4 regions of the Massilia sp. METH4 genome follow, and region 3 is predicted to be linked to each of the others. Evidence: predicted binding sites of a transcription regulator. Region 3 holds the regulator's gene; each other region holds the start of a gene.
The links. Region 3 encodes sigma-54, which starts transcription at its own class of promoters, with help from an activator protein. Its sites were predicted from a motif close to TGGCANGNAANCTGCTTT; they were not measured.

Region 1: V6Z91_RS11865 (TorF family putative porin) is a predicted target of sigma-54. The motif match lies at 2,449-2,466, and genes of this name have one in related genera.
Region 2: V6Z91_RS27805 (PEP-CTERM sorting domain-containing protein) is a predicted target of sigma-54. The motif match lies at 1,696-1,713, and genes of this name have one in related genera.
Region 4: V6Z91_RS11170 (flavin monoamine oxidase family protein) is a predicted target of sigma-54. The motif match lies at 2,442-2,459, and genes of this name have one in related genera.

Annotation. Positions count from the first base shown of each region.
Region 1 is NZ_CP146614.1:2,679,057-2,684,979, forward strand. It holds gene V6Z91_RS11850 (hypothetical protein) at 1-404, opposite strand, end outside; gene V6Z91_RS11855 (YifB family Mg chelatase-like AAA ATPase) at 465-1,976, opposite strand; gene V6Z91_RS11860 (accessory factor UbiK family protein) at 2,073-2,327, opposite strand; gene V6Z91_RS11865 (TorF family putative porin) at 2,534-3,283, shown strand; gene V6Z91_RS11870 (P-II family nitrogen regulator) at 3,303-3,641, shown strand; gene amt (ammonium transporter) at 3,660-5,186, shown strand; gene gshA (glutamate--cysteine ligase) at 5,359-5,923, shown strand, end outside.
Region 2 is NZ_CP146614.1:6,366,270-6,372,192, reverse strand. It holds gene V6Z91_RS27810 (Na+/H+ antiporter) at 1-324, opposite strand, end outside; gene V6Z91_RS27805 (PEP-CTERM sorting domain-containing protein) at 668-1,606, opposite strand; tRNA gene V6Z91_RS27800 (tRNA-Gly) at 1,850-1,925, shown strand; gene V6Z91_RS27795 (chemotaxis protein) at 2,114-3,076, shown strand; gene V6Z91_RS27790 (DJ-1/PfpI family protein) at 3,190-3,771, shown strand; gene fghA (S-formylglutathione hydrolase) at 3,774-4,610, opposite strand; gene V6Z91_RS27780 (cation:proton antiporter) at 4,806-5,923, shown strand, end outside.
Region 3 is NZ_CP146614.1:2,363,790-2,369,712, reverse strand. It holds gene rapZ (RNase adapter RapZ) at 1-843, shown strand, start outside; gene V6Z91_RS10495 (amidohydrolase family protein) at 940-1,917, opposite strand; gene V6Z91_RS10490 (enoyl-CoA hydratase/isomerase family protein) at 1,925-3,007, opposite strand; gene raiA (ribosome-associated translation inhibitor RaiA) at 3,141-3,497, opposite strand; gene V6Z91_RS10480 (RNA polymerase factor sigma-54) at 3,598-5,067, opposite strand; gene lptB (LPS export ABC transporter ATP-binding protein) at 5,118-5,876, opposite strand; gene lptA (lipopolysaccharide transport periplasmic protein LptA) at 5,876-5,923, opposite strand, start outside.
Region 4 is NZ_CP146614.1:2,516,639-2,522,561, reverse strand. It holds gene V6Z91_RS11180 (RidA family protein) at 1-398, opposite strand, end outside; gene V6Z91_RS11175 (cytochrome c) at 411-812, opposite strand; gene V6Z91_RS11170 (flavin monoamine oxidase family protein) at 809-2,398, opposite strand; gene V6Z91_RS11165 (hypothetical protein) at 2,825-3,283, opposite strand; gene V6Z91_RS11160 (hypothetical protein) at 3,604-5,367, opposite strand; gene V6Z91_RS11155 (DEAD/DEAH box helicase) at 5,575-5,923, opposite strand, start outside.

The sequences.
Region 1 (5,923 bases), 320 kb from region 3:
GCCAGGAATCGGCCATGCAACTGCATCGGCCGCCCGTTGTTCGCGCCATGGGCCGCAATCTCCAAGCCGCCTTCCCGTACCGCCTCGCTGGTGATGGTGCCGCCGATATTGCGCACCATGGCGGTGCGCAACGACTGGACTGCGGCCTCGGCCTGGGGCGCGTCTGCCAGCTCAGCGCTGCCGACGGCGAACACGGTACCGTCCACTTCAGCGGCCGTCATCGTCATCGGCGCATCACGCCCGTCGAGCTTGACGGTGCGCGTGTGCGTCGCCGGCTTGCCTGGGAACAGCACCGAATAGGCTGCGTCCGCGGCGCGGTAGTCGCGCCAGTCGAGTTTCGGGCTGCAGGCGCTCACCGCCGCTGCCACGGCGAGAATCGTCGGAATCGTCAGGGAGAGTTTCATGCAACGATGGTAGCAGCGTCGGAAGCCGGGCGCTATCGCTGCAAAAGTCAGGTCAGTCCTTCACAGCTGTCGCAGCACGCGGCGAAATTGCACAGCCTCGCCCACGTGCCTGGCCTGTACCGTGTCCGAGCCGGCGAGGTCGGCGATCGTCCGCGCCACCCGCAGCACGCGGTGATAGGCGCGTGCCGACCAGTGGAATTGCAGCATCGACTTGTGCAGTGTGTCCTGGCCACCACGGTCGGGCTTGCAGTAGCGGTCGATTTCGCGCGACGTCAGGTAGCGATTGCTCTTGCCTTGCCGTTCCAGTTGCCGTTCGAACGCCGCCTGTACGCGCGCCGCGATCGCTTGCGTCGGCTCTCCATCCTCCACCGTGTCCAGCGTCTCGGTCGGCACCGCACCGACCTCGATCTGCATGTCGATCCGGTCCAGCAGCGGGCCGGAAATGCGGTCCTGGTAACGGCCGATCGTGTCTTGCGAGCATTTGCACTTGCCAGAGAGGTGCCCGTAGTAGCCGCAAGGGCAGGGATTCATCGCCGCCACCAGCTGGAACCGGGCGGGGAACTCGGCCTGGCGGGCCGCACGGGAGATCGTTACCCGGCCCGATTCGAGCGGTTCGCGCAGTACTTCCAGCACGCGGCGGTCGAATTCCGGCAACTCGTCCAGGAACAGCACGCCGCAATGCGCCAGCGAGATTTCGCCTGGCCTCGGCACGCTGCCGCCGCCCACCAGCGCAACGCCGGAGGATGTGTGATGCGGGGCGCGAAACGGCCGCACCTTCCACGCGGAGGCCTTGAAACCGCCCGTCAGCGACTGTACGGCGGCCGCTTCCAGGGCTTCGTCGTTCGTCATCGCGGGCAGCAGGCCGGGAAAGCGGGACGCCAGCATGGTCTTGCCCGAACCCGGCGGGCCCATCATCAATAAGCTGTGGCCACCGGCTGCCGCCACTTCGAGCGCCCGTTTCGCGTGCCACTGGCCTTTCACTTCGGCGAAGTCAGGATGCCCGGCCAGGGCCGGCGGGGGCGCCGGGCGATGCCGCGCAAGCCGGGCGCTGTCGTCCGCCGCGCGGAAGTGGTTGCAGACTTCGAGCAACGTCGCGGCGGGATACACCGCCGCACCATCGACGAGTGCCGCCTCGTCCGCATTGGCCAATGGCAGGACGATGGCGCCGCGGGTGCGGGCCCGCTGCATGGCAAACGTCATGGCCAGCGCGCCGCGGATGGGGCGCAGCTCGCCGGTTAGCGACAGTTCACCGGCGAATTCATAACGGGACAGCGGGGGAGCGGGGATCTGGCCGGACGCGGCCAGGATGCCGAGCGCGATAGGCAAGTCGAAACGGCCCGATTCCTTGGGCAGGTCGGCTGGCGCCAGATTGACGATAATGCGGTGGTTCGGCATTTCGAAGCCGGCGTTGGCGATCGCCGCGCGCACGCGCTCGCGCGCTTCCTTCACTTCGGTGTCGGCAAGCCCGACGATGGCAAAGGCCGGCAAGCCGCCGGCCAGGTGCACTTCGACGCTGACTTCAGGCGCTTCGATGCCGTTCAGCGCACGGCTTTTCAGGACGGCCAGGCTCATGATTCCCCGCTGCAAGCTCTATGAATACGAGACGATCGTGCATCGTAGAACGCGACAGCGGGTGCGGCATTGTGCCGCAGCAAATACGGAAGACCGTTACAGCGGCGCCTTTTCCGCCGCGATCTTCGCTTCCAGCTCGGCCAGGCGCGTTTCCAGCAATTCCAGCCGCGCGCGGGTCTTTGCCAGGACCTGCGCCTGGATGTCGAACTCTTCGCGTGTGACGAGGTCGAGCTTGGAAAAGCCCTGCGTCATCATCGCCTTCACATTGCGCTCAATATCCTTGGCGGGCGAGTTTTCGATGACGTGATTGATTTTCGATTGCAGGTCGTTGAAGAAGTTGTTCATGTCCACAATGGGCTCCCGGTGAAAGTTTGTGCCGTGAGCGCACCACCGTGGTGCGGCTCCGAAGTTTATTTGGTGCGAAACAGGCGTCCTGTTCCACGGCTCAGCTATCGGCACAGCAACTATTTGCTGGCACGCATTCTGCTATAGGTATCAGGACAACGAGTCAGACGAATTTTAAACCGCAATAAAAGTTCACTCAAAAGGAAATCGCCATGTCATACCCGAGCAAGCGTTCCACGCTGTCCATCGCCGTCCTGTTCGCATGCATCGCAACAGGCCAGGCCCAGGCACAGGAAGCAGCCGCGGCGAAACCGGACAATGAGATCAGCTTCAACGCGGCCGTCACCAGCGATTACCGTTACCGCGGGATTTCGCAAACACGTCTGAAACCCGCGCTGCAGGGCGGCGCTGACTGGGTCAATAACCCGACAGGTTTCTATGCCGGCACCTGGCTGTCCACCATCAAGTGGGTCAAGGACGGGGGCGGCGACGGCAGCGTCGAATGGGACGTGTATGCCGGCAAGCGCGGCGAGATCGGCTCCGGCTTCACGTACGACGTGGGCGGCCTGGGCTACCTCTACCCGTCGAACTCGCTGCCCACCAGCGCGAACACGTTCGAATTGTACGGCCAGGTCGGCTTCGGCCCCGCCACGTTGAAATACTCCCATTCGCTGACCAACCTGTTCGGCTTTGCCGACAGCAAGAACAGCCAGTATCTGGATGCGTCCGTCAACCAGGAAGTGGGCGACGGGTTCATCCTGAACCTGCACATCGGTCGCCAGAAAGTCAGGAATAACGACGTCGCCAGCTACACCGACTGGAAAGTCGGGATCACGAAGGACTTCGGCGTCGCCACGGTATCGCTGGCCTATGTCGATACCAATACCGAAGCGTATTTCGCGCCGAACGGCAAGAACCTGGGTAAATCGGGCGCCGTGTTCACCCTGTCCAAAACCTTCTGAAACAAAAACGAGGCCTGCCATGAAAATGATTACCGCCATCATCAAGCCGTTCAAGCTAGACGAGGTGCGTGAAGCCCTTTCCGCGATCAACGTGCAAGGGATTACCGTGACCGAGGTGAAGGGTTTCGGCCGCCAGAAAGGCCACACGGAGCTGTACCGCGGCGCCGAGTACGTGGTCGATTTCCTGCCCAAGACCAAGATCGAAGCGGCGGTCGACGACGCGATCGTCGAGCAGGCCATCGAAGCCATCGAAACGGCTGCCCGCACCGGCAAAATCGGTGACGGGAAGATTTTCGTTTATAACCTGGAACAGGTGATTCGTATCCGTACCGGCGAAACCGGCAACGATGCGCTTTAAATATAAAAGGGGAAACCGATGAAGAAAACGATAACGAAGTGGCTGGCCGGGGCAGCCATGCTGATGGCGTTCAGTGCCGCGCCGGCCTGGTCGCAGGATACGCCGGCGGCGGATGCGCCAGCGGCGACCGCCGCCGCTCCGGCCGCGGCGGAAGCACCGGCCGCCGCGCCGGCAGCTGCCGCACCCGCTGCCGCGCCTGCCGCACCGGCCGCGGCACCGACGCCCCATAAAGGCGATACCTCGTGGATGTTCGTCTCCACGCTGCTGGTCATCATGATGTCGATCCCCGGCCTGGCCCTGTTCTACGGCGGCCTGGTGCGCTCGAAGAACATGCTGTCGATCCTGATGCAGATCTTCACCATTTTCTCGCTGATCATCGTGTTGTGGTGCATTTACGGCTACTCGGTCGCGTTCACCGAAGGCAATGCCTTCGTCGGCGGCTTCAGCCGCGCGCTGCTGAACGGCATCTATGATCCGGTCGCCGGCACGTTCGCCTATGCGGCAACGTTCAGCAAGGGTGTCGTCATTCCCGAATTCATCTTCGTCGCGTTCCAGGGCACGTTCGCCGCGATCACCTGCGGCCTGATCGTCGGCGCCTTCGCCGAGCGCGCGAAATTCGCGGCCGTGCTGGCCTTCATCGTGATCTGGTTCACGTTCGCCTACCTGCCGATGGCCCACATGGTCTGGTTCTGGACCGGCCCGGACACGATCACCGACGCCGCTTCGCTGGCAACGGCCACCGCCAAGGGCGGCTACCTGTGGAGCCACGGCGCGCTGGACTTCGCCGGCGGTACCGTGGTGCACATCAACGCCGCCGTCGCCGGCCTGGTGGGTGCCTACATGATGGGCAAGCGCGTGGGCTACGGCCGCGAATCGATGGCACCGCACTCGCTGGTGATGACGATGATCGGCGCCTCGCTGCTGTGGGTGGGCTGGTTCGGCTTCAACGCCGGCTCCGCGCTGGAAGCGGGCGACATCGCCGCGCTGGCCTTCGTGAACACGCTGCTGGCCACCGCCGCCGCCACCGTGTCCTGGCTGTTCGCCGAGTGGATCTTCAAGGGCAAGCCCTCGATGCTGGGTGCCGTGTCCGGCGCCGTGGCAGGCCTGGTGGCCATCACCCCGGCGGCTGGTTTCGTCGGCCCGATGGGCGGCCTGATCATCGGCCTCCTGGCTGGCGTGGTCTGCCTGTGGGGTGTGAATGGCCTGAAGCGCATGCTGGGCGCCGACGACTCGCTGGACGTGTTCGGCGTGCACGGCGTGGGCGGTATCCTGGGCGCGGTGCTGACCGGCGTGTTCGCCGCGCCGTCGCTGGGCGGCCAGGGCATCTGGGATTACGTGGCCAACAAGGCTTCCGCCGACTATTCGATCGGCGGCCAGGTCGTCACGCAGCTGATCGGCGTGGGCGTCACCATCCTGTGGTCGGGCATCGTCGCCTTCATCGCCTACAAGATCGTCGACGTGGTGATCGGCCTGCGCGTGCCGGAAGAGCAGGAGCGCGAAGGCCTGGACATCAACAGCCACGGCGAGACCGCTTACCACATCTAAAACTGAGCTGAAACTGAGCTGGAACCCGCGGTTCTGCCGCCGAAAGCGCCCTGCGGGGCGCTTTTTTGCTTACCAGACCTTTAAAATGACGCTTTTGCCCTGATTTGGTGAGTCCGCTGGCGCGCTTTGCGGGGCCGGCGCGCAGTTCGCCTCTCACTACAAGGATGTAAGCATGGTTCCCCACCTCGTCACGGCCCTGACCGGACCGCTGCTCGATCTCGAAGAAAAAATCCTGGCCGCCACGCCCGCCATCGAGCGCTGGTTCCGCCTGGAATGGCAGGAACACACGCCGCCGTTCTATTGCTCCGTCGATCTGCGCAACGCCGGGTACAAGCTCGCCCCGGTGGACACGAACCTGTTCCCCGGCGGTTTCCATTACCTGGCGAGCGAGATGCTGCCGCTGTCCGTGCAGGCCGCCATGGCCGCCATCGACAAGTATTGCCCGGACGCGCGCAACCTGCTGGTGATCCCGGAAAGCCATAACCGCCATCCGACTTACCTGGAAAACGTGGCGCGGCTGGCTCAGATCTTCCGCCAGACGGGCTTGAACGTGCGCTTCGGTACGCTGAACCCGGACATCACCCAGCCGACGCCGCTGGCCTTGCCGGACGGGAACATGCTGGTCGTGGAGCCGCTGGAGCGCTCGGCCAACGGCCGCCGCCTGGGGCTGAAGGATTTCGATCCGTGCACGATCTTGCTGAACAACGACCTGTCGGCGGGTACTCCGGACATCCTGC
Region 2 (5,923 bases), 2.9 Mb from region 3:
CGGGATCAGCCAATGGATCAGGAAACCGGCGCCGACCACGGTGAAGATGACGAGGCCGAACGCCAGCTCGAGGATGATGCCCTTGTCGCGGAACAGGCCGCTCTTGGGGATGCGCCAGCCGTCCAGGAACAGCAGCGGGGGCAGGAACAGCAGGAAGAACAGGGCGGGATCGAGTTGCACGCCATGCCCCGTGTAGCCGGCGATGGCGGCGCCGAGGCCGATCTGCACCAGCGGCAAGGGCAGCGATACCGGCAATACGCGCACGAGATAGGCGCTGGCCACCACGGCCAGCAGCATGGCCAGTACGATTTCGATTGAATCCATTGTTGCGAGACGCCCCTTACTTTGCTAGACCGCTGCAATTATAGGGGGCGCGATGGCGCGCCGTGATAGAGGCCGGGACGGCGCCCCGTGGTAGGGGGAGGAATGGCGCCCGTGGCAGGGGAGGAATCGTACGCGGTGGCAGGCGAGGAGTGGCACGCGGTGACAGGGGAGGAATGGCGTGCCCGTCACAGGGGGATGGTGCCGTGTCAGGGGGCGTGCCGTGACAGGGGGCGCGATGTCGCACCGTGGCAAAGGCGATTCGGGCAGCGGGAAAAAAAGGGGCCGCGGCGGGCGCCGCGGCCGGGAAGGCGAAGGTGCCCGCGCGGGGTGGCAGGCACGGTGCTCAGCCGCGCGGCTGGCCCGTGCTCTTGCGCAGGCGGCGGCCGAGCGTCATGGCGAACAGGCCGGCGCCCACGATCGCCAGCGAGCCCGGTTCCGGCACTTCCTGTTGCAGGGCGCTGACCAGCGTGTTGTGCTGCACCGTGATCTGGTAATCCCGGTTGGCCATCAGGAGCGGCGAGGTGGCGGCCATGTTGAAGATGGTGCCGCTTTCGTTGTACAGCGAAGTGCCGTTGTTGCCGTGCGTGCGGCTGACCGCGGCCATGCTGTTGAGCCGTGCCGGCGCGTATTCGAACACGGTCTCGCCCGTGGCGAGATCGACGATGTTCACGCTCCACGAGATGCGCGCGTTGGCGGTCGTGACGGGACGGCCCTCGGGCGAGGAGTACGCCATCGCGAACGGGGTGGCGTCGAACGACACCGTCATTGTGTCGCTGGCGCCGAGCCGGAACGACATCGTGTTCGAACTGCCGACCGAGGAATTGCTGTTGGCGAACTGCATATTGTAGGTAGTGGCCACGTCGGCGCGCGTTTGCGAGCGGGCGCCCGCCGCGGCGCCGTTGACCGAGATCGCCGAGCCCAGGAAATTCTGGTCGGCATAGCCGAAGTTGCCGCCCATCGGCGTCTTCGTGTTGAACGGCGTGAAGTTGTTCTCGCCGAACGCGGGGCAGGGCGAGCCGATGCACTGGTGCGCCACGTCCGGCCGCGGGCCGATCGACGACAGGCTTTTGTGGACGCCGTTCAGCGAGGCCGTGGCATGGGCATCGTTCACCCCGGTGAGCTTGGAAAAATCGGTGTTCCAGTACACGCTGCCGTTCGAGTGCGAGATCTTGAAGTTGTTGATGTCCAGGATCGCGGAGGCAAACGTGCCGGCGCTGGCCGATTGCATGCCGAAGGTCGCGGTGGCGGCCACGACGAGAAGACCCTTGCTGAAGTCGATCATTTTCTACCCCTAGAGATGGCTGGTTGGCGTTTCCCGGTCTGCGACCAGGTGCCTGTCTCCAGAGCATTTATAGTGCCAGGGAAATTTCTATTGCAATTTCAATGCCTTGGCCCAGCTGCGCATCCGCGCTGGCGGAAAGTGGAAAGAAGTCCGACGGCGGAATTCCCGTATCGGCGCTCCGGCAACTGCATGCATTTCATACTGGTATTTATCAAAACGATCTGGCATAATCATGCCTCTTCTGCGGGAGTAGCTCAGTTGGTAGAGCGCAACCTTGCCAAGGTTGAGGTCGAGAGTTCGAGACTCTTCTCCCGCTCCAGGATTCAAAAAAACGCCACCTTTCCGGTGGCGTTTTGCATTCCTGCGCTGCCAGGTTTCAGGGTGTTGTTTCCCGGCACTATTCCTCATTGCCTTAATGTACAGGAACGGGGGTGCCGCCAATTTTCTCGCCTATACTGCCCCAATCGACGCCGCATCGCGGCAGGCACTGACGACCGGGGAACACTGATGAAAAGCGTACAACAGGAAATCGACGAACGCACCAACCTCACCAATACGAACAAATTCGAGCTGCTGCTGTTCCGCCTCGGCGGCGACGAGAACGGTGACCGTTCCGAGCTGTACGGCATCAATGTATTCAAGATCCGCGAGATCGTGGCCATGCCGCCCGTGACGGCGGTGGCCGGCGCGCAGCCGCACATGCTGGGCGTGGTCAACCTGCGCGGCCAGATCATCCCCGTGATGGACTTGCCGGCCATCGTGGGCGTGAAGCCGAAGACGGGCCTGAACATCATGCTCGTCACGGAATTTGCACGCACCACGCAAGCCTTTGCCGTGGAATCGGTGGACGAGATCGTGCGCCTGGACTGGAGCCAGGTGCTGACCGCCGAGGGCAGCAACGCCACCGGCATGGTGACCTCGATCGCCCGCCTGGACGGCGACACGAACGGCACGCGCCTGGCGCAGGTGCTGGACGTGGAAACGATCCTGCGCCGCATGGTGCCGGCCGAAGGCAAGGAAGTGGACCCGGAAGCGATGCCGACCATCGCGCTGAAGCAGGGCTCCTTCATCCTGGCGGCGGACGACTCGGTCGTCGCGCGCAACCTGATCGAGCAGGGCCTGCAGGCGATGCACGCGCCGTTCGTGATGACGAAATCGGGCAAGGAAGCCTGGGACAAGCTGAACAGCATCGCCGTCGGCTGCAAGGCCGAGGGCATCGAAGTGTCGGACCGCGTCGCGCTCGTGCTGACCGACCTGGAAATGCCGGAGATGGATGGCTTCACGCTGACCCGCAAGATCAAGCAGGACCCGCGTTTCTCGAAGATCCCCGTGGTGATCCACTCCTCGCTGTCGGGCAAGACCAACGAGGACCACGTGAAGGGTGTCGGCGCCGACGCCTACGTGGCCAAGTTCGTCGCCGAGGACCTGGCGAACACCATCAAGACCGTGCTGCACAAGAAGGAAGCGTAAGCCGCCCGTACGCGGCGCAAACGAGGCCGGGCCGATGCCCGGCCTTTTTTTTCGATGCTATGATTGCCTTTCCAACAACCGAGCACCTTGGTGGTGTGTTCAAGGAGGCAAGCATGGCAGCAAAAACCATTCTGTTCCTGACCGGCGACTTCGCCGAAGACTATGAAACGATGGTGCCGTTCCAGGCATTGCAGGCGGTGGGCCACACGGTGCACGCGGTCTGCCCCGGCAAGAAGGCCGGCGATAAGATCAAGACGGCGATCCACGATTTCGAGGGCGACCAGACCTACACGGAAAAGCCGGGCCACCAGTTCACGCTCAATGCCGCGTTCGATGAAGTCGACACAGCGAAATATGACGCACTGGCGATCGCTGGCGGCCGCGCGCCCGAATACCTGCGCCTCGACCCGCGCGTGATCGAGATCGTCAGGGAATTCGCCGAGAGCGGCAAGCCGATCGCCGCCGTGTGCCACGGCGCGCAGCTGCTGGCCGCCGCGGACGTGATCCGCGGCCGGAAGATCTCGTGCTACCCGGCCTGTTCGCCGGAGGTGAAACTGGCGGGCGCGGAATTCGCCGACATCGCCGTCGATGCCGCCGTCACCGACGGCCAGTTCGTCACCGCGCCGGCCTGGCCGGCGCATCCTCAGTGGATCGCGCAGTTCCTGCAAAAACTCGGCACTGAAATCAAGCTGTAGCGCTACAGCTGCGGCGCGTGCCAGCGCAGGTGGTCTTCGATGAACGTGGTGATGAAGTAATACCCGTGGTCGTACCCGGCATGCCGCCGCAAGGTCAGCGGCTGGCCGGCGGCCGCGCACGCCGTTTCGAACAGCTCGGGTTTCAATTGCTCGTTCAGGAACTTGTCGGCCAGGCCCTGGTCGATCAGGATCCCGTGCGGGAAGGGCGCGCAGCGCTTCGACATCAGCGCCGTGGCGTCGTGGTCCGCCCACGCGAATTCGTCTTCGCCCAGGTAACCCGTGAATGCCTTGCGGCCCCATGGGCAGTGGATCGGCGCGGCGATCGGCGCGAAGGCGGAGACCGACTTGAACAGGTCGGGCCGGCGCAGCGCCAGCGTGAGCGCGCCGTGGCCGCCCATCGAGTGGCCGAAAATGCCGACCCGGGCGGTATCCACCGGCAGTTCGCGCGTCACCAGCTCGCGCAGCTCGTGGATGTAGCTCTCCATCCGGTAATGCTTCGCCCACGGCTCCTGCGTCGCATCGAGGTAGAAACCGGCACCCACGCCGAAATCCCACGCATCCGATTCGCCGGGCACGCCGGCGCCGCGCGGGCTCGTGTCCGGCGCCACCAGCACCAGGCCCAGCTCGGCCGCCACGCGCTGGGCGCCGGCCTTGATCATGAACGTCTCCTCGGTGCACGTCAGCCCGGCCAGGTAGAACAGGGCCGGCAGCCGCGCCCCGTCGGCATGGGGCGGGAGGAAGACGGAAAAGCGCATCGGCAGGCCGATCGCCTGCGAGTCGTGCTTGTAGAAGCGCTGCACGCCGCCGTGGCAGGCGTGTTCGCTGACCAGTTCGAGCATGGGGTCCCCTTGGTGTTTTGGCAAATGCCCGCATTGTACCGGACACGCGTGGTGTGCGACGCGGCGGGAAGTCTTGCTATATAGTCATCTATGGATGAGTTCTACTTGCACCACCGGACGATATCAACTACATTCGCGCAAATGTAGTTTTGCCGATCCTGCCCGGCTCAAGCAATCAACAATAGGAGGAACCCAATGCCAGATTTCCTGGTCATCTCGGCCGAATTAGCGTGGCCGCTCGCTGTACTGCTCGCATGGCTCGCCGGCGAGTTCATTCATCGCTGGACCCAGCTGCCCCGCATCAGCGTGTATGGTCTCGTCGGCTTCCTGTGTGCCCAGGCATTCCCGGACCTGTTCGCCACGGAAGCGGGCAGTCCCGTCGTCGTGCTGGCCAACGTGGCGTTCGGCCTGATCCTGTTCGAACTCGGTTACCGGGTCAATTTGAACTGGCTGCGCTACAACCCGTGGGTGTTCCTCAGCGGCCTGGCCGAATCCTTCGCCACGTTCGGTGTCGTGTACCTGATCGCCAGCGCCTGGGGCATGGAAGCGATGTCGGCGCTGCTGCTGGCGTCGCTGGCCATGTCGACCTCGCCGGCCGGCGTGCTGCGTGTCATCAACGAGCAGCGCAGCTCCGGCCAGGCCACCGAGCGCGTGCTGCACCTCGTGGCGATGAACTGCGTGCTGGCGGTACTGACCTTCAAGGTCATCGTCGGCTTCTGGGTCTTCAACACCTCGGGCAGCCTGACGCAGGCGATCTCGCTGTCCGTCATCGAGCTGGTCTCGTCGGCGCTGCTGGGCGCCGTGTGCGGCATGCTGGTTCCGGCCGTGCTGCGCCGCCTGGGCAACCTGGCGCGCGAGGGCACGCTGGCGTTCGCGCTGGTCGTCGTGATCCTCGTCGCCATCACGCATTCCTACGACCTGTCGCCCGTGCTGGCCACGCTGGCCTTCGGCCTGACCGCGCGGCACCGCCGCGTGGCGTTCACGCGCACGCAGCGCAACTTCGGCGCGATCGGCGAATTGCTGACCATCCTGCTGTTCGTGTTCGCCGTGTCCACGCTGTCCTGGGATAACGTCGTCAACGGCGGCATGCTCGCCTTCGTGCTGGTGATCGCCCGCTTCGCCGTGAAGACGATCGGCGTGACGGCGTTCTCGCACCTGTCGGGCATCCCGTGGCGCAAGGGCATCGCGACCGGCATGGCGCTCGCGCCCATGTCCGTGTTCGTCGTGCTGCTGCTCGAGCAAACGAAAAACTCCGGCGTCGTGCTCATCGACGAGCTGGCGGCCGTGGCGGCGATGACCGTCTTCATGGAAGT
Region 3 (5,923 bases):
GGCATTTCCGGCTCGGGCAAATCGGTGGCCCTGAACGTTCTCGAAGACACCGGCTACTACTGCGTGGATAACCTGCCGCCAGCCCTGCTGGCCAACCTCGTCGCCACACTGGCCGAGGAAGGCACGGCCGCGCTGGCCGTGGCGGTGGATGCGCGCAGTGCCGCGTCGCTGGCGAGCCTGCCGGGAGACGTGCGCAAGCTGCGCGAACTGGGGCATGACGTGAAGATCATGTTCCTCACCGCGAATACCCATTCGCTCGTTGCCCGTTTCTCGGAAACGCGCCGCAGCCACCCCCTGTCGCATGAACTCCGCCCCGGCCAGAATCCGGCCGCGCGGCGCACGCTGATCGAGTGCATCGGCGAGGAACGGGAACGCCTCTCCGCGATCGAGCAGCTGGGGCATGTGATCGACACGTCGGAAATCTCGGCTAACAAGCTGCGCGCGTGGATCAAGGAACTCGTCGAAAGCGAGAACGCCCCGCTGACGCTGTTCTTCGAATCGTTCGCGTTCAAGGTGGGCGTGCCGCAGGATGCCGACTTCGTCTTCGACGTGCGCGCGATCCCGAATCCCTACTACGACCTGGCCCTGCGTCCCTTGAACGGCCGGGACGCCCCCGTGATCGCCTTCCTCGACGCCCAGCCGAGTGCCGAGGAAATGTTCGCCGACATCCGCGCATTCATCGAGAAATGGCTGCCCGCATTCAAGAGCGACAATCGCAGTTACCTGACGGTAGCCATCGGGTGCACGGGCGGGCAGCATCGCTCCGTCTACATGGCGGAGCGGCTGGCGCGGCATTTCAATCCGACGGAGCGGGTGGTGCTAAGGCATAGGGAACAAAGTTAGTTGGCGTAGGAAAACCGGTGTCAGGCACCTTTTTCTGGAAGAAAAAGGTGCCTGACACCAAGTGGTCCCCTCGCCGCAGCGTTCACCCTCAAGCCGCTACCTCATGTACGGCGCCACATTCCCCGCAATTCGCTTGAACTCCGCCTCCGTCAACGGCAGCTGCCGGAAGGCGGCCCAGCTCTCGCGCGGCCGCAGGTTCTTGCCGGCCGCCGCGTCAGAGCCGAACAGCACCCGGTCCGCACCGATCTGGCGGATGCGCCGGGCCAGCTTTTCCCGCTGCGGCGGCGTGATCTCAGGATTGGCCATGGTGGCCACGTCGAACCACAACCGTTTCGTACGCGCATCATGCGCGGCCACGGCTTCGGCCAGTACCCCCACCGCCTCGTCGGACGGTGGATCGTCATAGCCGGGGCCGGTGCCGGCGAGGTGGGCCACCTGTACCGTCACGTCCGGCGCGGCGGGTAGCAGCTCATCCAGGAAGATGCGTGCCTGCGCGGCGCCGTACGGGCGCCGCTTCGACACCGACGCGCGCATGTGCACGACGATCGCCATCTTCTTCGCATTGGCCGCGGCGAACACCTGCCGCAGGCGCGCCACATGCTCGGGCACGTCCAGCTGCACGTCTGAATTGCCGAAGTGTAGTTTGATGCCATGCTTCAGGTCGGGCAGCGCCGCGCACCGTTCCAGTTCTTCCAGCGCGTAATTCTTCAGCGGATTGAAGCTGCAGAACGCGCGCAGCCGGTCCGGGTACAGCGCCGCCTGCGCGCCGTTGAAGTCGTTCTCGGCGCGCACCTTGGTGTACTCGTCGTCGATCTTGCGCGCCGGGCTGCCCCACACATAGGCCACGGACAGCAGCGCGGCGCGCCGGATGCCGGCGGTGTCGAGCAGCGCGATCACGTCCTTCCCCGCGATCGCGGGCGGTCCGCCCGCGCCCGTGTCGAGCAGCCGCGCCATTGCCGGGCTGAACAGGTGCTGGTGGTGGTCTACCAGCAGCACCGGCTCGGCGGCCTCGTCGGCGCGAGCCGGCAGCGCCAGCGCAGCGGCGGTCCATGTCAGGAATGCGCGGCGGTCCAAGACGGCCTCACAGGTGCCGCAACGGATGGGCCCACGAAGGCCAGGCCGGCTCAAAGAAGCGCGCCACCATCTCGTCCGTCACCGCTTCCAGCGTGGGTGGATTCCAGCGCGGCGCATGGTCCTTATCGATGACGAGCGCGCGCGCGCCTTCGATCACCTCGCCGTGCTCGAAGGTGCGTCGCACCAGGTTGCGTTCCATGCGCAGGCAGTCGGCAATGCCCATCGTGGCGCCGCGCCGGATCATCTCGAGCGTGACGCGCATCATCAGCGGCGAGCGGCGTTCCATCGCGGCCAGTGTCTTCTGCGCGAACGGGTGATCGTCGCGGCGCAGCGAGGCGACGATGTCCAGCACGGAATGCTGCGAGAAATGGTCGTCGATCAGTGCGCGGTGCGCCTGCAATTCCGACGGGCCCGCTTCCTCGCGCAGCGGGCGGGCGAACATGGCGACCGCCTCGCGCAGGCCGGCGCCGGCCGTGGAACCGACCAGGTCGGCCAGCAGTGGCAGCTCGGGCGCGGGCACGTAATGGTCCGCCAGCTTGCAATACAGCGCATCGGCCGCGCCGATCGTGACGGCGGTCAACGCCAGGTAAATGCCGAGCTTGCCGGGCGCGCGCGACAGGAAGTAGCTGCCGCCCACGTCGGGGAACAGGCCGATGTTTACCTCGGGCATCGCCAGGCGCGTGCGGTCCGTCACCACGCGCACGCCGCATTGCGGGCCGCCCTGCGCAATGCCCATGCCGCCGCCCATCACCACGCCATCCATCACGGCGACATACGGTTTGGGGAAGCAGTGCACGACATAGTTCAGCGCATATTCCTCGGTGAAGAAATCCTCGATCTGGGCACTGCCGCCCTGCGGCGTGGCGCTGCCGGCGGCATGGAAGAAGCGGATATCGCCGCCCGCGCACAAGGCCTTCTCGGTAGTGCTGCGGATGACGACGGCGGCAATGTCATCGTCGTCGCGCCAGGACAGCAGCGTGCCCGTGATCGTCCGGATCATGTCGAGCGACAGCGAGTTCAATGCCTTGGGACGGTCGAGTGTGATGAAGCCGGTGCCGTTGCGCACCTTCGTATGGACGTGGTCGGTCATGGTGTCTCGCATCGTTGTCGTTATTGGCCTCATTCTAGCCATGGATGCGAAGGGTGTGGCATAAATCCTTCAGTGCTGACATAACAAAGGGCGCATCGCGCGCCCTTTTGTTGCAGCAGACCTGCGCCCGTCGTTATGCGGGCGACGCGGGGATCTCGCTCTCGCTCAGGTGCTTGATGGTTTCGTGATTGTGGTTCTGCACTTTATCCTTGTGCTTCATGACCTGGCGGTCCAGCTTGTCGATCAGCGTGTCGATGGCCGCATACAAGTCTTGCGCGACGCTTTCGACGAATACCGTTTTGCCCGACATGCGCAGATTGATTTCCGCCTTCTGCCTTTTTTCTTTCTCGGTGAGATTATCTACACTCAGGATCACACTTACATCGATCAGCTGATCGAAATGGCGTCTAACGCGTTCCAGCTTGTTCTGCACATACTCGCGAATGGCAGGGGTAACGTCGATATGGTGTCCACTGATAGTCAGATTCATACACACACTCCTAAAGAAATATTTACAGGTTCGTGCGGTCTCCACCAATCAAGACGGCGGCGCAGAGGAACCCATGCACTGCATGAAAAGCAAAGAGTGACTACAAAGACTTGCGGAGGCTGACTGGAGGGATTTTCAATGCTTCGCGATACTTGGCGACGGTGCGCCGTGCAATCACCATGCCTTGTTCACCCAGCATGTCCGCAATCTTACTGTCGGATAAAGGGTTCTTCGGGTCTTCGGCTCCTGTGAATTGCACAATCAGCGCCCTGATCGCAGTCGAGGAAGCTTCCCCACCAGCTTCGGTTGCGACATGGCTGCCAAAAAAGTACTTCAACTCAAACATGCCGTGAGGGGTCAGCATGTATTTTTGAGTTGTTACCCGAGAGATAGTGCTCTCGTGCAGGCCCAGTGTATCAGCAATCTCGCGCAACACAAGGGGCCTCATTGCCACAGCGCCATGCGAGAAAAAGTTCTTCTGCCGCTCGACGATGGCCTGGGCCACGCGGAGGATGGTGTCGAAGCGCTGGCGCATGTTCTTGATGAGCCACTTGGCTTCCTGCAACTGGGCGCTCATCTGCGATTCGCCCTTGCCCTGCTTGAGCAGGCTGGCATACAGCGCATTGACACGCAGGCGCGGCATCACGTCGTTGTTCAGTGTGACGACCCAGCCGTTGCGTCCTTTCTTCACCACCACGTCCGGTACCACATAGTCTGACACGTCGGGTGCGAAGGCGGCGCCCGGATGCGGATTGCATTGGCGAATCACGGCCTGCGCCTCTCGCAAGTCTTCGTCATCGCAATCGAGCGCCTTCTTGAGCTTGTTGAAGTCGCGCTGGGCGAACCATTGCAGGTGTTTTTCGACGATGCACAGCGCCATGCGGCGGGTCACCAGCGGCACGTTCGGCATGCGCCGGATCTGCAGCGCCAGGCATTCGGAGGCGTTGCGGGCGCCGATGCCGGGCGGGTCGAAGCTCTGCAGCAGTTTCAGGGCCGTGCGCAACTCGTCGATCTCGATTTCCAGCTCTTCCGGCAAGCGTTCATGGATCTCTTCCAGGCTCTCTTCGAGATAGCCGTTGTCGTCCAGCGCGTCGATGATCAGTTCCACCAGGGCGCGATCGCGGGATTCGAGGACCGTGACGCGCATCTGCTCCATCAGGTGCTCGCGCAGGCTGCGGTGGCTCGCTTCCAGCTGCGGGCGGGCATCGTCGTCGTCCGGGCCCTTGCCGCTGCCGGCGCTGCCCCAGTCGAGGTCGCCGGTGGCCAGCCCTTCGCCATCGCCGCCGTCATACGCCTCCGGTTCCGGCGCGGCCGGCGCGTCGTGCGCCGGGCCGCCCTCCGGCGGCGCCTCGGTGCCGCCCTGCGAGGTATTGATCGCGCCATCGGCCAGCAGGCGCACCGAGCGGTCGAGCGGATCGTCGAGCCGCTCGAGCAGGGGGTTATCGGTCAGCAGCTGTTCCAGTTCCTGGTGCAGCTCCAGCGTGGACAATTGCAGCAGCCGGATCGACTGCTGCAGTTGCGGCGTCAGCGCGAGATGCTGGGAAGTGCGCAGTTGCAAAGACTGTTTCATGGCTGATCAATAACGTTCAAGGGCTGCGTTCAAGGGCTGGAAATGGTGGATCACATGCGGAAATGTTCACCCAGATAAACGCGGCGCACGGATTCGTCGGCAATGATGTCGTCCGGCCGGCCGGAAGCCAGTACGCTGCCCTGATTGATGATATACGCCCGGTCGCAGATGCCCAGCGTTTCGCGCACGTTGTGATCCGTGATCAATACGCCGATGCCACGCTCCTTCAGGAAGCGCACGATGCGCTGGATTTCGATCACCGCGATCGGGTCCACGCCGGCGAACGGCTCGTCGAGCAGCACGAAACGCGGGTTGGTGGCCAGCGCGCGGGCGATTTCCACGCGGCGCCGCTCGCCGCCGGACAGCGACAGCGCCGTGTTCTCGCGCAGCTTCTCGATCTGCAGGTCGGCCAGCAGCGCGTTCAGCCGCGCATCGATGTCGGCCTTCGGCAAGGCCTTGCCATTGACCTTCTGGATCTCCAGCACGGCACGGATATTGTCCTCCACCGTCAGCTTGCGGAACACGGAGGCTTCCTGCGGCAGGTAGGACAGGCCGAGCGTGGCGCGCTTGTGGATCGGCAGCGTCGAGATGTCGGTACCGTCGAGGTCGATGGTGCCGGCGTCCGAGGCGACGAGGCCCACGATCATGTAGAACGACGTGGTCTTGCCCGCGCCGTTCGGACCCAGCAGGCCCACCACTTCGCCGCACGCCAGCTGCAAAGACACGTCGTGCACCACCTGCCGCTTGCCATAGCTCTTTTGCAAGCCACGCACGATCAGCGTGCTGCAATTCTGTTGCGCTCCGTCCATCAGTCCCCCGCTGCCGGCGCGGCCGGCGGTTGGGTGGTGCCGGCCGG
Region 4 (5,923 bases), 150 kb from region 3:
GGTTGCGGGCCGCCGAAGAATTGCGTGTAGCCTTCCATGAAGCCCTTCGTGTCGGCGCGGCCGCCCTTGGCCGGGTCGCCCACCAGGAACACCTGCATCTTCACCACGTCGCCCATCGTCAGGCCCATGCCCTTCAGGATTTCCTCGATCTTCTTCAGCACGCCCACGGTCTGCGTCTTCGTGTCGCCATAGGCGGCGATCGTGTCCGGATTGGCCGACTTGTCGATCATCGGCGGCACCTGGCCGCTGATGAAGTGGATCGTGGCATTCGGCGGAATCGTCACGGCTTGCGCGATCGGGAAGTCCGAGCCGGGGATCTTGTGACGAACGATGTCCTGCGCGCTGGCGGTGACCGCGGCGGCGGCCATCAGCAGGGTGGCGGCGATGTGCTGTTTCATGAAGCCTCTCTTTCAGTGTTTGTTGGACATCTGGCCGGCCGAGAAAGCCTCGGCCGAAATCTCGGTGCGCAGCGCGGCCACGTCCTGTTCGGACAGGGCCGGCGCCGTGTTGCCCCAGCTGGAGCGGGCATATGTGAGCACGGCGGCGATATCGCCGTCGTTGAGGTTCTGCGAAAAGTCGGGCATGCCGCCGCGGCCCCTCAAGAGCACGGTGGCCGGGTCCTTGGCGGGGCCCTGCACGAACGCGCTACCGGCCAGCGCGGGAAACGCGCCGGGAATGCCCTTGCCGGTCGCCTGGTGGCAGGCCGCGCAATTCTTCTGGTACACGGCCTTGCCGTCGGCGGCCGATGCGGGCAGCGGCACCGCGCTGACGAAGCCCGCCAATGCCACCAGGGCAGTGAAGTTGTACGTCATGCCATCGCCCTTTCATGAATGCGGGCCATCTGCTGCCAGGCCGATTCGATCGCCCCGGCCTGCCAGCCGGTGAGGTAGGACAGGTGTTCGCCCGCCAGCAGCACGCGGCCCTCGCCTTCCAGCAGCTTCGGATAGGCGCTCTTGCGGCTTTCGTCGTTCCATTCGGCCCAGCCGCCCAGGTTGTATTGCACGCGGTGCCAGGCCACCGAGAAGGCGCTGTCGAACGAGTCCCGATAGGCCGGGAAGATCTTTTCGCCGGCAGCGAGCGCGAACTCGGCGCGTTCGGCGGGCGTCAGGCCGCTGACTTCGATCGCCGCCGTCTGGTAGTTGTAGTAGCCGAGCACCACACCCTTCTTCTTCTGCCAGCTGGCCGAGGGCAGCGAGATCGTGTTGATGCCCTTCATGTCGGTCAGCACGTGGCCGCCATAGATGTGATCATCCTCCTCCCAGAAGCGGCGCTTCATCTGCAGGCCGATCTTGCCGACCGGCGCGTAGGCCACGGACTTGATGGCGGTCTTGAAACCGTCGGAGAAATCGGTGTCGACCATGCGCAGGGTTGAGAGCGGCATCGTGCACAGGCAGTAGTCGGCCGTGACGATGCCCTCCTTGCCCGTCTTCGTGTCCTTGAACGCGATCGTGACATGGTTCTCGCCGTGGCTGATCTTCTGCACCTCGGCGTTGTAGCGGATGTGGCGGCCCACGCGCTTTTCGAACGCCTTGGCGATGGCATCCATGCCGCCCACCGGCTGGAACATCGTGTTCTGCATCGGGTAATCCTGCACCGCGCTGTACACCTTGCCCACGCCGGATGCCAGCAGGTCGTGGAAAGCGAGCGGATCGGAGAACGAACCGGGACCGGGGGTGACGCCGGCGCCAGGGTTGACGGCAAAGCCGCGGCCGCTGCGGCCCTTGTAACTTAGATCCCCCGCCGCCAGGTGGCCCTCGTGCTTCAGGTAGTCGAGCAGCGCGCGCTGGTCATCGGTCGAGAGGGCCTTGTCGAGCTGGTGGTCCTGCACCGACTTGGCCAGCAGCTCGGCCACATGGCCGCGCATGTCGGCCTTGATCTGCGCGGGGCGCAGCCGCTGCTTCGACAGCGGGCCGCCGTTTTCCAGGTAGACGAAGGCGTGATCGTTATCGTTGACCATCACTTCCAGCGGCACCTCGAACAGCCGCGTGTAGTGCAGCGTGGACTGGTGGTGCAGCGGAATGCGCCACGGGCCGTGGTTGATGTACTGGCCCTTGTCGAACGCGCAGCGTTGCGTTTCGCCGCCCAGCTCCGTGAGCTCGAAGCCGCTCCTCGCCGTCTGGCAGCGGCCGCCGGCGAAGCCACGCGCTTCCAGCACCTGCACGCGATAGCCCAGCTTTGCCATCTCGTAGGCGGCCGTCATGCCGGCCAGGCCGGCGCCCAGGATCACCACCGACTTGCCCTTGCCGCTGCCCGTCAAGGCTGGCGGACCGGACATCGTGGAACCGATGCCCATGCCCCATGCGTTCATCGCGTTCAGCAGCAAGCCCGTACCGCCCACCGCCGCGGCGCGGTAGAGAAAATCGCGCCGCGTTACCGCCTTCATCAACCCTTGCTTCATTGCTGCCCCTTTGTGTTGGTGAACATGCTTGCACATGGGTATCTAAGCAATCGGCGTGCCATTTCTTGTCACGTAAGCACTCTTTTTGACGAGGCGAATGAAGTGGTTTCGGCTTTGCTGGCCTTTCTGGCACGTTGGTGCATGTTGCAGGCTCAGCCCGACACGAGCGCCGAACTTTGTTTGAAAGTCACCGCAGTGTAGAAGTGCTTGCGGTGTCGCAAGGCGCACCAGTGCGACGCACCGGGATGCAAGTTACTCCTTGAAGCAGCGCAGTGCCGCTCGGCGGACCCATGCTCGTTGCCGGGCGAATAGGACGGCGAGCTGGCGCTGCGCCGTGGAGGAATCGCACGCTCACGGCCGTGGCTTCTGCAATATGCGTGGCAGTGGTCGCGTGGAGGAGGTGAGCCGGTCAAGGCCGGCTGGTGCTCACGCCGGCGGCTGGGGGCGCAGGCGGTTCTCGTAGTCGGCCAGCAAGCGCGCCAGCAACGCGTGGTCTGCCTCGGTCATGCTGGCACTCCGATCCGATGCGAGGCCGGCCAGCATATAGTAGTCGTCCTCCGTGTCGATGACGCCACGCTTGAGTACTTTCCGCATGCGCTTGCCTAAGCGGTACCGGAGCTCGCTCAGTGTGGGCAACCCTGCCCCGCGCAGGCGTTCGTCGACCAGCCGCACGAAGTCCGGTGGCCAGTCGTACGACTGCTCGGTGAAGTCGGCAAGCGTCATGCGCAATGCCTTGCGGGCGGCGGCAGGCGACGATGCCTCGATGGACTCGAGAACATGCATGGGGTGCGACTGCGGCGACAGCTTGGCAAAGCGCTCGTGAAAGATCTCGTCGCAGAACCAGGCCAGGACGCGGCGGTCGGTCGAATAATCCTCTGTCACCATGGTCCTCGTATATTCATTTGCATTGACACGGCACGCCTGGCTTGGCGATCGGTTCTCCGAGGAACTCGCGCCGCGCCTCGGCCATCATATGCGAGAGCTCTGTTTTTCCTGACCCTGACCGACATTTCCATGAATCAACATACCTGCCGTCATCGCGAAAGTCAACAACTCAGGAAATATGTCGCAATCATGGATATTGGAGGTTTTTTCGACGCGAAAATGTGCCGATCGTGTTCCATCGCGAGCAGAATTGACTTGCCAATATCAATAAAAAAGCGCGCCGGGCGGCGCGCATCAAGATACAACGAGGGTGAAGGAAATCAGTTCACGAAGCCGGCGACGATGCGTTCGAAGCTGCCGTAGGGCGCGGCCGTTTGAGGGCGCCGCGCCGGCGCTTCGGGGCGGGCGAACGGCTGCGCCGCGATGACGCCGCGCTGCACCGGCTGGCAAGCGTGGAAGCGCATCGGGGCGGCCGGGTCGGGCAGGTAGACGCACTCGGGCTCCTGCTCGTCGCATGCCAGGCGCACGACCCAGCGGCCGCGCTGGCGCGCGCGATCGAACCAGCGCTCCTCCACCGCCTTGGCGCAGGTGTACAGCTGGCCGTTCAGGCTGATGCCCTCCTCGGTCACCAGCGCATCCTGCAGCGGCAGCAGCGCGCAGCGCACCAGGTCTTCCGCATACTGCTTCAGCGCGGCGCCGCGTTCGCGCATGCCCCAATCCCACAGCTGCAGCGGGGCCGCGCCCCTGCCGTCGCCCTGCAGATTGTGTTCGAGGATCGCGTCGATCACCAGGCGGCGCAGCTGGTGGAGTTCCAGCGCCCCGTCGAGCGGCCCCAGTTCGGCCGACAGGGCCGGCGCATCCGCGCGCAGCAGGCCGAAGCGGCGCTCCAGCGCCGTCCGTGCCGGCACCTCGGCCGGGATACCCGTCAGGCAGCGCACGCCGAAATTGTCCTGCAGGGCCCGGCCGCCGTCGCCGCCGCCGGCCAGCGCGCCCGGCACCAGCAGGCGTTCCGGCAGGTGGCGGCACGGCCAATCCTGCGCGGCGATGGCGCGGCCGTGCCGCAAGGCCTGGCGCGGCTTGTCCGCCGCGCAGTTGGCCAGCGCCAGCAAGGCATGGCGCCAGGCGGGCGCCTCCAGGCTGACGTGGAAGCCCGTGACCATGCCGGAAAACATATCGCTGACGAGGTAGATGACGGGCCGGCCGGCCAGCCGGCGCCGGTCGCTGCCCAGCAGTTGCACGTCGGCCCGCACCGCGGCGACCTGGAAAGCGGCACCCGGCCGGCCTTCGGCATCCACCAGCGCATGGGGCGGCAGGGGCAATGGGCGTGGCGTGCCGCGCAGGATGCGGCACTGGTCGAGCCAGTAGCTGAACTGGCCGAAACTGGGCACCGCCTCGCGGGCGGCGCCACGCACCACCTGCAAGGTCTCGGGCAGTACGCGGCGCTCGCTGAAGAACTCGCGCAGCATCGACTCGTACGCGCCGCGGCGCGAGAATCGCGTGCCAGCGTAGGTGGCGGCGGCGACGCGGAACACGCGCCGCATCGGCTCGTCGACATTGATGCCGGGCGAGGCGCCGTCGCGGCGCGGGCGGCCGCGCTTGATGCCGGCCGTGGAGGAGCGCGTCTTGCCGCGCGCGCCGCTGTTCGAGTAGTCCGGCAGCAGTGCATTCGGCGTCTGCCCGCGCTGCCAGTAGCGGCGCAGGTAGCGGTAGATCGTGGGGTGAGACACGCCATGGCGCGCCGTGTAGTCGGCGATCATCTGCCCGCGCCGGCGTGCTTCGTAGATGCCCGGCTCGTCGGCCGTCAGTGCCGAGACGATGGCCCAGGCGCGGTCGCGCAGGGCCAGGTGGCCGGGCTTGACGGCTCCCTGGTCGGCCACGACCAGCCAGGGGTCGTCGGCCATGCGGCGTGCGCGGCCCGAGGCCAGGTCGGCCTCCAGGTCCTGTATCCGCGCGGACTCCACATCGCAGCCCTTGCCATCCATGTCGAACAGCCAGGCCATCGTGCGCGCGGGATCGATCCACAGCACACGCATCGTGCGCCGCCGCGGCGCGTTATATTGAAGTAAATCGTTTCGCAGGAACATCCGGCCTCCCCGTTGAAGAGAAGTAAATACGGATGTCTATGCAATTAGCGGGCCAGCTCAAATATCAGGCATTTCAGCCCTGAAATGCCTGGCGCGGGCGCCTCCGCCGCCCCGCGCGAACGCGGGCGGCATTATCGTGGTGCAAGCACGGCACCGCGGGCGTGCACCAGCCTGACATGGCGCTTACAGCTCCACGCCCATCCCCGATCAGCGCTTCGCCTTCGGCTTGGCGCCCTTGGCGGCCGGCTTCTTCGGCGGCGTGTGCTTGGCTGACAGGGGCGGCATCGCATCGGCCAGGCTGATCTTCAATTGCTGGCCGCCGACCCACACCTTGCCCAGGTGGCGGAAGATCTCGTCCGGCATGCCGTCCGGCATTTCCAGCACCGTGTGGTCGTCGAAGATCTCGATGCGGCCGATGTAGCGCGCTTCCAGCCCGCTTTCGTTGGCGATCGCGCCCACGATATTGGCCGGGGTGGCCTCGTGCTGGCTGCCCACCTCGATGCGGTAGGCGCGCATCGCCAGGCCATCCTGGGCGCGCTTGCGCTCCTTCTTCTTC